2 regions of the Pseudoalteromonas pernae genome follow, and region 2 is predicted to be linked to the other one. Evidence: predicted binding sites of a transcription regulator. Region 2 holds the regulator's gene; the other holds the start of a gene.
What was found. Region 2 encodes MetJ, which represses methionine synthesis genes. Its sites were predicted from a motif close to TAGACGTCTAGACGTCTA; they were not measured.
Positions count from the first base shown of each region.

Region 1 (7,023 bases), on a different contig from region 2:
TTGCTGATTGGCTCAAAGGCTTTGGCTGGGTCATGGTTGTTGACCACGGTGAAGGCTACATGAGTCTGTATGGCCATGCTCAAGCCTTGCTAAAAGAAGTGGGCGACCAAGTCTACCAAGGTGAGACTATTGCATTAGTCGGTCAGAGCGGCGGCCAAGTTGATCCTGGTCTATACTTCGAAATACGTCACAAAGGACGTGCCGTTAACCCAACTACATGGTGCAAGTCCTCATAATTGAATAGTGGCTGCGCCTAAGGGGCAGCCAATGTTCGCATCTTCAGCTTTCATTTTCAGGCAGTTTATTTCACAGTGTTTGGCAATTTCACTGTGCCTAATGTGTGCGTCTGCAACACTTCCAAGTTTGGCCAAGGACAGCCAACTCGAAGAAGTACTGTTTCATATTAACCATTTCTATGTTGAAGAAGTAGACCGCAACAAACTCGATCACCATGTCTTGTCTAGCCTTCTTGAAGAACTTGACCCCTACAGTGAATTTCTCGATGAAAAAGAGTTAAAGCGCCTGTTTGATGTTACCAATGGTGAATACAAGGGCTTGGGCATCGAAGTAGAAAAACGTCAAGATCATGTGGTTATCGTCTCTGCACTGCCCAACTCTCCTGCCCAAGCAGCTGGTTTGCAAAGCGGAGACATTGTGCTCGCAATTAATGATACTGCCGCATTGGATAAATCACTCGACGAAGTCTCTGCGCTGATCAACAGTCGAGATGATGGTGAAGTTACGTTGGCTATTGCCCGCGCGGGTCATTCTCAACGTTTGGTCTATCACTTAACGCGTCAACCCATCCATATTGAGAGCGTGGCGAGTAAACTGCAAGATAACCAAATCGCCTACCTGCGTATCAACAGCTTCAATAATCATAGCTTTCATGATGTCGCCAGACACATCGCGCAACTGCAACAACAGAGCGGCCTTGCACTCAGAGGGCTACTACTGGATTTGCGTGATAATCCCGGTGGCACATTCGACAGTGCAGTTGCTATCGCAGATTTGTTCCTTTCCGACGGTGTGATTGTATCAACTCGGGGGCGTTTTATTGAAGCAAATCAGCGCTTTGAAGCGCAGCCTGGCGATATATTAGAAGGCGCGCCAATAGTCGTGTTGATCAATCAAGGTTCCGCCTCTGCAGCGGAAATTGTCGCAGGTGCTTTAAAGGACAATCGCCGTGCTACCGTGGTGGGCACTCGCTCATACGGTAAAGGCTCGGTGCAATCGCTTATCCCCCTTGGAGATGGCAGAAGTGCATTAAAATTGACCACTGCCAAATACTTTACACCTGCGGGCGTATCCATCGAGGGAACGGGCATCACGCCTGACGTCCCTATATTACAACCAGCACTTTCTCAATCAAATAAAGAGGTTATAATAAATTTAGCTGAGGGAAAAAATGCTGATAAAAACTTAACGGCGTCACTCGATAAGCAGCTACTCAAAGCTCAGCAACTATTAGAAAAATACTAAAAATAATAACAATATGAATCCAAGGGGTCCCAAAATCGTGGTCACCCTTGGATCAATAACAACATCAACAGAAGAACAAAGAGAACTGTGCGCATAAAAAAATGGATTGCAGTATGTGCCTTGGTATCTTGTGTATCAGCGCATGCAAAGCAGGTAGCAATCGTCATAGACGATATAGGTTATCAACGTAACGATATGTCGGCCTTGAATATCCCGGGTCAACTAACGTTTTCTATTCTCCCCTTTACCCCTTATGCGAAGCGTTTTGCAGCGCAAGCGAGTGCCCAAAATAAAGAGATCATGCTGCATGCGCCAATGCAAGCATTAGACGGGAAAACCCTTGGGCCCGGCGCATTAACCATGGATATGCAAAAGGATGATTTCCAAACCATGCTCCGTGATGCTTTGGATAGTTTACCCAATATAAAAGGGGTAAATAACCACATGGGCTCATTACTAACCCAACAAAATACGCCCATGAATTGGACTATGGAAGTCCTCAAAGAACACGACCTATACTTCCTAGACAGTAAAACGACGCCTAAATCTAAAGCTCAAACAATTGCCAGCTTATACGGTGTCGATAACGTCGCTCGTCATGTATTTCTCGATAACATCACTACCGAAAAACAAATGCGATTTCGTTTCGATCAATTAAAACGGATTGCTCAGCGCTATGACTATGCCGTCGCGATAGCCCACCCCTATCCTGAAACCTTTGCGTTTTTGCAGAATTCCTTGGCCGAGCTTGAGCAAGAAGGCATTCAACTTGTGCCCTTATCTGAGCTGGTACAGGCACGCACCTTGCGATTGGCACAAGCAAACTCGCCGACACTCAACGGTGAATAGCGCATCTTTATGAGCCAGATAACAACAAAAAACCCGCTATAAAGCGGGTTTTTTGTTGTCTGAATAATGCAGATTAGAACTGGCTATTTGCCGCTTCAACTACATTTTCAACAGTAAAGCCGAACATCTTAAATAGCTCGTTTGCTGGCGCTGATTCACCGAAAGTGGTCATGCCAATTACTTTACCGGTCAAACCTACATACTTGTACCAGAAGTCAGCAATACCAGCTTCTACTGCTACGCGACGCGTTACAGCTGCTGGAAGAACTGATTCTTTATACTGCGCATCCTGAGCATCGAACAAATCTGTTGATGGCATTGAAACCACGCGTACTTTTTTACCTTCGCTGCGCAGTTGCTCAGCGGCATCAACCGCTAGTTGAACTTCTGAACCTGTTGCAATAAGGATCACTTCAGGCGCACCATCACAGCTCAACACATAACCGCCCTTTTTAACGTTCGCTAATTGCTCCGGTGTACGCGATTGTTGTGCAAGACCTTGGCGAGTAAATACAAGTGATGTAGGGCCATCTTTACGCTCAATTGCTTGTTGCCAAGCAATGGCAGACTCAACTTGGTCACATGGACGCCAGTTCACTAGGTTCGGCGTGTAACGTAAGCTCGCCATTTGCTCCACTGGTTGGTGCGTAGGACCATCTTCACCCAAACCGATTGAATCGTGGGTGTACACAAAGATGCTTGGTGTTTTCATCAGTGCGGCCATACGTACTGCGTTGCGTGCGTATTCCATGAACATTAAGAAAGTCGCACCGTAAGGGATAAAGCCTTTATGCAGCGCAATACCATTCATAATCGCCGACATACCGAATTCACGTACACCGTAGAATACGTAGTTGCCCGACGCATCATCACTCGTTAAGCCTTTTGAACCACTCCACAAGGTCAAGTTCGAACCCGCAAGGTCAGCAGAGCCGCCCATAAACTCAGGAAGCATAGGACCAAATGCATTCAATGCATTTTGTGATGCTTTACGTGTTGCTGGATTATCAGGGTTTGCCTGTAATTGCTCAATGTAGGCTTGTGATTTTTCAGCCCAATCAGCAGGTAATTCACCTTTTTGGCGACGTTCAAACTCAGCAGCAAGTTCTGGGTGCGCAGCTTTATATGCAGCGAACTTTTCGTGCCAGTTTTGCTCGTGTTTTTGACCTGCTTCTTTTGCGTCCCACTCGCTGTATACGTCTTGTGGAATAACAAAAGGTGCATGCTCCCAACCCAAAAATTCACGCGCGGCTTTGATTTCGTCATCACCTAGCGGTGCACCGTGACAATCATGGCTACCCGACTTGTTTGGTGAACCGTAACCAATCACTGTTTTACAACAGATCAATGTTGGTTTATCAGAGTTTGCGCGACCTTCTTCGATTGCAGCACGGATAGCATCACTGTCGTGACCATCAACACCACGCACTACATGCCAGCCATATGCTTCGAAACGCGCAGGCGTATCGTCGCTGAACCAACCTTCAACTTCACCATCGATTGAGATGCCGTTGTCATCCCAAAATGCGATGAGCTTACCTAGACCCAAGGTACCAGCTAATGAACAGGCTTCGTGAGAGATACCTTCCATTAAACAGCCGTCACCTAGGAAGGTGTAGGTATAGTGATCAACAATGTCATGTCCAGCGCGGTTAAATTGAGCGCCAAGCGCTTTTTCTGCGATAGCCATACCTACCGCGTTAGTGATCCCCTGACCAAGCGGGCCCGTAGTGGTTTCAACGCCTGGTGCGTAGCCATATTCAGGGTGACCTGGAGTTTTAGAATGCAGTTGACGGAAGTTTTTAATTTCTTCCATCGGTAGGTCATAGCCGCTTAAATGTAAAAGCGAATAAATCAGCATTGAACCATGGCCATTTGACAGGATAAATCGGTCGCGGTCAGCCCAATCAGGATTTGTTGGGTTGTGCTTTAGATAGTCACGCCATAGGACTTCGGCGATATCAGCCATTCCCATAGGAGCACCTGGGTGACCTGATTTAGCTTGTTGAACCGCGTCCATAGACAAGACGCGAATGGCGTTTGCAAGTTCTTTGCGTGATGGCATGAATTCTCCTACCTTTAAATGTATTTGCGCTGGAAGCTCCGCACTTGCTCATGCTAGCGAATGTGCGAAGGATAAGATAAAGGCCCATTCTTACTTATTCACAGGCCCCCTGCAATTAAAACTTGTGGACAATATAGGTGACTTTAAAATTACTCATATTAATTGGCTATAAGACTGAAAATTAGTAATTTGGACGTCTAGGCGTAAAATAGCTAGGCAAGGTGCGATCATTTAGCTAGAATACGCGCCTTATTTTTATGCAGCGCTGCACCCTAATTGGTGACGTGTATGGGAAGCGCGAGACTTGTGAGAAAAACCAATGGCAAAACATTTATTTACTTCTGAGTCAGTGTCTGAGGGACACCCGGATAAAATCGCTGACCAAATTTCAGATGCGGTACTAGATGCTATTTTGGAGCAAGACCCGCACGCCCGTGTAGCTTGTGAAACATACGTTAAAACAGGCATGGTAATGGTTGGTGGTGAAATCACTACTAGCGCTTGGGTTGATATCGAAGAACTAACTCGTAAAACAGTTCGTGAAATCGGTTACACACACTCAGACATGGGTTTCGATGCTGATTCATGTGCAATCCTTAATACGATTGGCAAACAGTCTCCAGACATCAACCAAGGTGTTGACCGTGCGCGCCCTGAAGACCAAGGTGCTGGTGACCAAGGTCTAATGTTTGGTTACGCGTGTAACGAAACAGACGTATTAATGCCTGCGCCTATCACGTATTCACACCGCCTAGTACAGCGCCAAGCGCAAGTACGTAAGAGCGGCGAGTTACCTTGGCTTCGTCCAGACGCTAAGTCTCAGGTAACATTTGCATACGAAAATGGTCAACCTGTGGGTATCGATGCGGTAGTACTATCGACTCAGCACTGTGACACTATTTCTCAGGACGATCTTGTTGAAGCGGTGATGGAAACTATCATCAAGCCAACACTTCCTGCTGAACTAATCACTTCTGCGACTAAGTTCTTCATTAACCCAACTGGCCGTTTCGTTATCGGTGGTCCAATGGGTGACTGTGGTCTAACTGGTCGTAAGATCATCGTTGATACATACGGCGGTATGGCTCGTCACGGTGGTGGTGCATTCTCCGGTAAAGATCCATCAAAAGTTGACCGTTCAGCGGCATACGCAGCACGTTACGTTGCGAAAAACATCGTAGCAGCTGGCCTAGCTGATCGTTGTGAAATTCAAGTTTCTTACGCAATCGGTGTTGCAGAGCCTACATCTATCAGCGTTGAAACATTCGGCACAGGTAAACTAGACGAAGCACGTTTAATCGAGCTAATCCGCAAGCACTTTGACCTACGTCCTTACGGTCTAATCCAGATGCTTGACCTTGAGCGTCCGATTTACCAACCGTCTGCGGCATACGGTCACTTTGGTCGCGAAGAATTCCCTTGGGAAGCGACAGACAAAGTTGAAGCACTTCGTGCGGACGCTGGCCTGTAATAGCCAAGTAAATACAAGAAAAGCGCTCATTGAGCGCTTTTTTTATGCCTTTATTTTATGCTGTTAATGCATAAAGTCCCGACACTGACCCGTTGTTAACGGCATGGGGCTCATAACCTGAGTATTGGCCAACCGCGCGCGCAAGTTACTCAAGGTACGATACACGCTTTTAAGCGACACTTTATTGCTTATCCAGTTGGGGATCGCCCCCGCGGGATCGGCTTCAACCTCGTACTCGAGCAACAATCCAGTTGGTTGCTCGCTGATAAGCCAAGATGCCTGCAAGTCCTCAATTCGCACACGGCCTTTGGGAACTTCTGAGTCAGATTGAACCGCTTTAATTATCAATTTCGTTTGCGCCTCATTGAGCCTTTCATAACACGATAGGCTGTACAGCTCCCTATCAGCTACAGGCCAAGGGGAATTGAGCAGTGTAAATACATGGGAATGATGAGGTTGTGGACTGGCCAATAAACGCACTTGTTTAACGCCTTCAAGCCAATCTGGCGCGTGCTCAGTATCGTGTAATAGGCTAACAAATTGAGCTGCGTTGGCATTAGGTATCAATACGTTAGCTTTGATGGCGTATTGTCCTTGCTCATTTTTAGCAAAGGATACGTTTAAGTGTTCTTGCTCTTTCCAAATACGCCAAGTCGGCTGCGCGGCAACCGACTGAGGTAGAACGACTAGAACAACACTAATCGCGCCAATAAGGCTGGGTATTGCGCGTGGCATCACGACTTTGTTCCATAGCACTAAGTAAATATTCCGTTTTTTGTGACAACCATGCTTGGATTTTTTCCAACTCTTCGCTGTCTTTGCCTTGGCATAGTTGCTCAAGATAATGCAGGGTGAACAGTTCGAACGTTCCGTGTACGATATCTAACCAAGGAGCGCGGAAGTTTAAACGCGCCTCCTCGTTGAACAATGCCCCCAAACAGCAACCACTGAGTAGGTTACGCTCAAGTCGTTGTTTTAAGTTTAAATATTCATTGGCTGAGAGCGGTTCTTCATTTTCCACTAAAGCGCGCATTTCATGCCAATCCGCTTCTAACAACTGCGCCGCAATGTCATGAATGTTGCGCTCTGCAGCTTGAAATTGAGACTGACCCCAAGACTGACGCCAACCGCGCTCTGTTAACCAAATAGTCAAATC
Region 1 is NZ_JBDODM010000002.1:753,095-760,117, forward strand. It holds gene V1358_RS07635 (murein hydrolase activator EnvC family protein) at 1-236, shown strand, start outside; gene V1358_RS07640 (S41 family peptidase) at 268-1,482, shown strand; gene V1358_RS07645 (divergent polysaccharide deacetylase family protein) at 1,570-2,331, shown strand; gene tkt (transketolase) at 2,405-4,396, opposite strand; gene metK (methionine adenosyltransferase) at 4,716-5,867, shown strand; gene V1358_RS07660 (START domain-containing protein) at 5,931-6,602, opposite strand; gene V1358_RS07665 (CYTH and CHAD domain-containing protein) at 6,565-7,023, opposite strand, start outside.
Region 1: the regulator MetJ is predicted to act here: its motif matches at 4,587-4,604, upstream of metK (methionine adenosyltransferase).

Region 2 (7,023 bases):
TAGATAAAATTATCGACTACGTTATGGGAAATTAAAATAATTAACCGTGAACTTGGTGCTAACTACGTTTAAATTCGCGCAACAGGATAGACCTGATATTGCTTGGAATATGAGACTAAAAGCAGTATGGTTTGCGGTATACCTGAACTCTCACAAACATTTCTAGCAGGATATTTAATTCATGTCAGACTTTCGTCAAAAAGCGCTCGATTATCACGCCAATCCCGTTCCCGGTAAAATCAGTATTGAGCTGACTAAAAGTGCAGAAACAGTTAACGATCTCGCCTTAGCGTACAGCCCTGGTGTTGCTGAGCCTGTGCGCGAAATCGCGGCAGATCCAAATAACGCTTATAAGTACACAGCCAAAGGCAATATGGTTGCGGTTATTTCCAATGGTACCGCGATTTTAGGGCTGGGAAACTTAGGTCCACTAGCTTCTAAGCCTGTTATGGAAGGTAAGGCGCTGTTATTCAAACGCTTTGCTGGCCTTGACTCAATCGACATCGAAGTAAAACACCGTACAACCGAAGATTTCATCAATACTGTAGAGAATATTGCTGACACGTTTGGTGGTATCAATCTAGAAGACATCAAAGCACCTGAGTGCTTTGAAATTGAAAAAGCGTTGATCGAACGTTGTAACGTGCCTGTATTCCATGATGACCAACACGGTACTGCGATTGTAACTGCTGCGGGCATGTTGAACGCACTTGAGATTCAAGGTAAAGACATTCGTGATGCACTCATTGTATGTTTAGGTGCTGGTGCGGCGGCTGTTGCATGTATGGAGCTACTAATTAAGTGTGGTGCACAGCGTGAGCACATTTACATGCTGGACCGCAAAGGCGTTATTCATACACGTCGCGACGATTTGAATGAGTATAAACAGCTGTTTGCGAACAACACTGACAAGCGTACTTTGCAAGACGTAATTGCCGATGCAGACGTATTTGTGGGTGTATCTGGCCCAGATTTGTTGTCAGCTGAAGATCTAAAATTGATGGCAGACAAGCCAGTTGTATTTGCTTGTTCAAACCCAGATCCTGAAATCAAGCCTGAGCTAGCGCACAGTGCTCGTAAAGATTTGATCATGGCAACAGGTCGTTCTGATTATCCAAACCAAGTAAACAATGTGCTTTGTTTCCCATTCATTTTCCGTGGTGCGTTAGATGTACGTGCAACAGCAATTAATGACGAGATGAAGATTGCGGCTGTGGAAGCGATTCGTAGCATCGCAAAAGAGCCGGTTCCAGCTGAAGTGCTAAAAGCATCAGGTGTGACTGAGTTGGAGTTTGGCCCACAATACATTATTCCAAAGCCAATGGATCCACGTTTATTGCCGCGTGTGGCGAGGGCGGTAGCACAGGCAGCGGTGGCATCTGGTGTTGCGCAAGTGGAATTAGCACCCGATTACATGAACGATAAGTAATCACAGAGTGTGTTCTGCATTCAATGCAGTGAAACTATTACAGTAAAAAGCCCCAACATGAGTTGGGGCTTTTTTATTTGGATACCCAGTTGCAATGACTTGGGTGTTAAAAAGTTCTTAGTCCTCGCCGATGATAGGAACTTCTAACCCCATTTCTTCCATGATCTTGCGAACTTCTTGCGGCACCTTTTCCGGGTTGTCTTTACGAAGATCTTCATCATCGGGTAAAGGTTGTCCTGTGAATGCATGTAAAAATGCCTCACATAACAACTCACTATTTGTTGCGTGACGAAGGTTGTTTACCTGACGGCGCGTCCTTTCATCAGTTAATACTTTTAAAACATTGAGCGGGATCGAAACGGTAATCTTTTTTACCTGTTGGGCTTTCTTACCGTGTTCCGCATAAGGGTGAATATACTCACCGTTCCACTTGGCCATAATTAGAGTCTTATTTTTTGGTCACTTAGGCATCAATAAGGGCGAAATTTTATCGTGTTGGAAAGGATAGTCAAATATTCCTCATTTAGCTATTTAGACGTATAAATGTTTTGACTTCCACGGTTTGTTATTTTAACCTTTTAGACGTCTAAACATCCACGCCAGTTTGGAGGCGCTATGACCAAATTAAAAAATGAGACCCTTGCTGTTCGTCACGGAATCGAAGTTGACCAACATCATGGTGCAGTGGTACCTCCGCTTCATTTATCAACTACCTATTCTTTAGCTGACTTTGCTACTAAGCGCCAATTTGATTATGGCCGCAGTGGTAATCCGAACAGGGATACACTGGCGCAATTATTAGCACAGCTAGAAGGTGGCGAGCGCGGAATAATCACTGCGACTGGCATGGCCGCAGTGCATTTGGTGACGCAACTGCTTACCCCGCAAGACACAATAGTAATCCCTCATGATTGTTATGGTGGTAGTTATCGCCTGTTTACGTCTTTGGCAAAACGTGGACTGTTTAAATTAGTCGTTTTGGATTTGACGCGTCCAGAGTGCTCTGAAGGTATTAAAGAGAGTAAGCCTAAAATCGTTTGGATTGAGACGCCGAGTAACCCTATTCTACGCTTAACCGATATTCGTCAGGTCTGTGATGCCGCGAAGCAGGTCGGTGCATTAGTTGCTGCGGATAACACCTTTTTATCACCGGCACTGCAAAACCCGCTGGCGCTTGGATGTGACATCGTTGTGCATTCGACAACGAAATATATTAATGGCCATTCCGATGTGGTTGGTGGCGCCTTAATCACTAAGTCTGCTGAGCTAGGTGAGGAACTCGCGTGGTGGGCGAATAATATTGGTATTACCGGCGCGCCGTTTGATAGTTTCTTAACTCTTCGCGGCATTCGCACGTTAAAGCTGCGTCTGCGTCAGCACGAGGAAAATGCGATGGCCATTGCGGAATTTTTAGCACGGCACCCAAGTGTTGAGCACGTTTACTATCCGGGTCTGGAGTCGCATCCCCAGCATGAACTTGCAAAGCAGCAACAGGCAGGGTTCGGCGGTATGGTGAGCTTTGATATTAAAGGTGGGCTCAAAGACAGCGCAAAATTCTTAACCTCAGTGAATCAATTTACTTTGGCTCAATCACTCGGTGGAGTCGAAAGCCTCATTTGTCACCCCGCGACCATGACGCATGCAGGTATGGATGAGCAGGCTCGTTTAGAAGCTGGTGTGGGAGACACAATGATCCGCATTTCTGTAGGTATTGAAGATAAAGATGACCTAATTGCCGATCTAGAACACGCGTTTGCGCAGTTGGAGAGTTGAAATGACGCAAGTAGTACATAAATTTGGTGGCTCTAGCCTTAGCAGTGCCGCGCGTTATCATGCAGTTGCAAACATAGTATTGGCGCACGCTCAGGTGGGTGATGTGGTTGTTGTATCAGCCGCGGGAAAGACAACAGATACCTTAGTAAAGCTTTGGCAAGCATATCAACAAGGCGATACGCATGCCTGTGCGGACGTATTGAGTGTTGTAAAAGCACATCAGCTAGAGCTCATAAATGAACTGCTCGATAGCACACAGGCACACACTGCGACTGATACGTTGGCACAAGAATTGGCGAATATTTGCAATCAGCTAGAAACCAAGCAACTTGAAGAGGCATTTTTACTGGCGCATGGTGAACTATGGTCAGCACGCTTATTGGCTGCTTATTTAACGCAGATTGGTGCGAACGCACAAAGTTTAGATGCCCGAGATTTGCTCGTAGCTCAACACGGGCAGTTGTTACATAAAGTGAACGAACAGACTTGTGTATCTAAGGCGAGCAAGGTTCATATCAATGTCATTACTGGCTTTATTGCCTCAGATCATCAAGGTAAAACAGTGACTCTAGGACGAAACGGCAGTGATTACAGTGCCACCTTGTTTGCACGTTACCTTAATGCGGAAGAAGTGTGCATTTGGACGGATACGCAAGGGGTTTTCAGTACTGACCCGCGTAAAGTTCCTGAAGCCGTGAAGTATCACAAAATTTGCCGCTCACAAGCTCAGCTTTTAGCTTGCCTCGGTAACCCAGTGTTACATGCCAAAACACTTTCTCCATTACATGGCACCGATATCAAACTTTCTGTTCGCAGTTCTTATGACAGTGATGCCAGTGCCACTGAGGTAGTGCGAGAAGGGTGCTGCAAACACAAGCATTTTATTACCACACTGGGACAACATGATGTGTATAAACTGGCGCAGTTAGAAGCGGGCGAAACAGCACGTTTAAAGCAGCAGTTTCAGGTCAACATCATCGAGTTTATTGAGCAAGGCGCAACATATTTAGTCGTGCCTCAGGAAGTTTCATCTTCTATTTCCGGATATTTTGCGCAACGCGCTCAATTGATTGAATCGAATGTGTTTGGTTTTGCGGTGGTCGCTCCGTCGGAAGAACTCGGCGTCGCGCAGGGGCAAATTAATGATACGTTGGCTCAGTTAAACTTCAACAGCCGATTTCAACATCGCGACAAAGGCTACATATTGCAGCTTACCGACCAAGAAGTTGATGCAGATAGTTTAACCGTGTTGCACCAAGCGCTAATTGGTGTGAAACGCCAACTGGCAGTTGTGGTAGCTGGTTTAGGCAATGTTGGGGAAGTATTCCTATCTCAATTCAACCAACAGTTACAGAGGCTAGGTCAACACATAGACGTCAAATTAGTGGCCTTGTTACGCAGCGAAACTTTGCTTTTTGATCCGTGTGGGGTTGATCCAGCTAATTGGCATAAAAGATGGTCATCTGAAGCGGTAGCGTACAATGACGCTCAGCTTCTAGATAGGCTACAGCAGCTTGATTACGAGCATAAAGTTGTGATTGATATCACCGCGAGTGAGTCATTCAGTGCACTATACCCACGATTTGTTAAAGCGGGGTGTCACTTGATCAGTGCCAATAAATATGCGGGTACGGCACCGAAAAAGTGGTACCAGAACCTTAAAGAGGATCTGGCCCAGCGTAATTTACAATGGCGTTATAACACCAGTGTTGGCGCTGGCTTACCAATCAATTTTGCGTTAGCTGATTTACAGCAAAGTGGCGATGTTATTACGCGTGTTCAAGGCGTATTTTCAGGTACCTTATCTTGGCTGTGCAGCAAATATGATGGCACAGTGCCGTTTTCTCAGTTGCTTCTAGAAGCGCAATCACTTGGTTTCACCGAGCCTGATCCGCGCGAAGACTTGTCGGGTAGGGATGTGCAGCGTAAGTTGTTAATTCTAGCGCGCGAATTGGGCTTATCTCTTGATTTAGCTGACATCGAGCTAGAGCCGCTTATGCCAGCGCAATTGGCGGAAGGTTCATGGCAGCAATGCCAACAATTTCTAGGTGCGCTAGATGATTTTGTTGCTACACATGCTGAGGAAGCAGCGAAGCAAAACAAAGTGTTACGTTACAACGCTGATTTACATATTACTGAAACAGGTATTAAAGCGCAGGTTGGTTTAGTGGCTGTAGCCAACGATAATCCTATGGCGGGGCTAAACCCTGGTGACAATATCTTTGTAGTAAATAGTCAATGGTACCAAGATAATAGCTTGGTTATTCAAGGCCCTGGTGCGGGCAAAGAAGTGACAGCTGCTGGTGTACACTCCGATCTATACTGGCTAATCACCAAACTTAATTAAAAAAAGCCAGCGATTGCTGGCTTTTTTTGTTGCTACAAGAGGGAGGACTTAGAAAAGCTCGCTCTCAAATAACTCATCCGTTTCTTGCTTTTTATCATCTTGAGGTTGCGCCTCGAAAATAGTTGCTCGTTTTTTCTCTGCATAACGAGTCGGAGCGGTGCCTTTCATAAAGTATTCAAAGCGACTGCTGAAGTCGTTGTTATGACTCAGCAACCCCGTCTGTAAGTCGATACGCACCGATTCTAACCCCTCAGGCGGTTCAATGGGGGCGTATGGTTCATCTGCTAGCGCCACTTCCATATAGTCTATCCAAGCTGGTTGAGCCGTTTTCGCGCCGGATTCTGCGCCAAAGATCTGCGATTTATCCAAGTTGTTGTTATAACTAGTACGACCAAGTGCGTTACCCGGGTTATCGAAGCCAACCCATACTGTCGCCATCACATTCTTGTTGAAGCCACTGAACCAAGTATCCACAGAGCTGTTGGTGGTCCCTGTTTTACCCGACAAGTCACGGCGCTTTAACTTAGTTGCTCGCCACCCTGTACCGTTCCAACCGTTGCCGTGTTGCCAGTTACCGCCCCCCCAGATTGCGCTAGTCATGGCATCAGCAATAAGGAAAGCGTTTTGTTCTGAAATGACACGAGGGGCACATTTGGGTGGCTGCTCTGAGAGGCTCTCATCAATTTCACTTTGCTTTTCGAAATCATCGCTAATTGATTGATCTGTTCTGGCGAATTCTGCAAATTCTGCGAGCACCTCATTCTTTCTGCGCACTTCATCGCTGCACGCGACAACAGGTTGAGCTTTGAATAGCACTTCACCTTCATTGCTGCGAATTTCGGTGATGAAGTAAGGTTCGATCAAGTTGCCGCCATTGGCAAAGGTACTCATCCCTCTTGCTAACTCAAGTGGGGTTAGCGAGGCACTACCTAAGGCAAGCGTCTCATTTTTTGGGATATCTTGAGGGGTAAAGCCAAACTTCAGTAAGTGCTCTGCTGTCGCCTCAACACCCACACCACGCAGTAATCGCACCGACACAACATTCTTCGATTGCGCCAGAGCGCGCCTAACGCGAATTGGACCGACGTATTTATCAGGGCTGTTTTTAGGGCGCCAAGCCACACCTTGGCTTTTATCCCAGTGGTTTATCGGCGCGTCATTAATGATGCTTGCCAATGAGTAACCATGTTCTAACGCTGCGGAATAGATAAACGGCTTGATGTTTGAACCCACTTGACGCTTTGCTTGAACCGCTCTGTTGTATTGGCTTTGTTCAAAGCTGTAACCGCCAACGACGGCCTTGATACGACCATCTTTAGGGTCCAATGAAACCAGCGCACTTGAAGCTTCGGGTATCTGTGCCAACATAATTTGGCCTTGATCATCATAGCGGTACCAAATTTGCGCTCCCGGAGACAAGATATCAGCTGCTGTTTTTGGCGCGAAACTTTGTCTCGATGAGGTGATATAGCTG
Region 2 is NZ_JBDODM010000007.1:121,331-128,353, reverse strand. It holds gene V1358_RS15650 (malic enzyme-like NAD(P)-binding protein) at 182-1,429, shown strand; gene metJ (met regulon transcriptional regulator MetJ) at 1,547-1,867, opposite strand; gene metB (cystathionine gamma-synthase) at 2,045-3,202, shown strand; gene metL (bifunctional aspartate kinase/homoserine dehydrogenase II) at 3,204-5,549, shown strand; gene V1358_RS15630 (penicillin-binding protein 1A) at 5,598-7,023, opposite strand, start outside.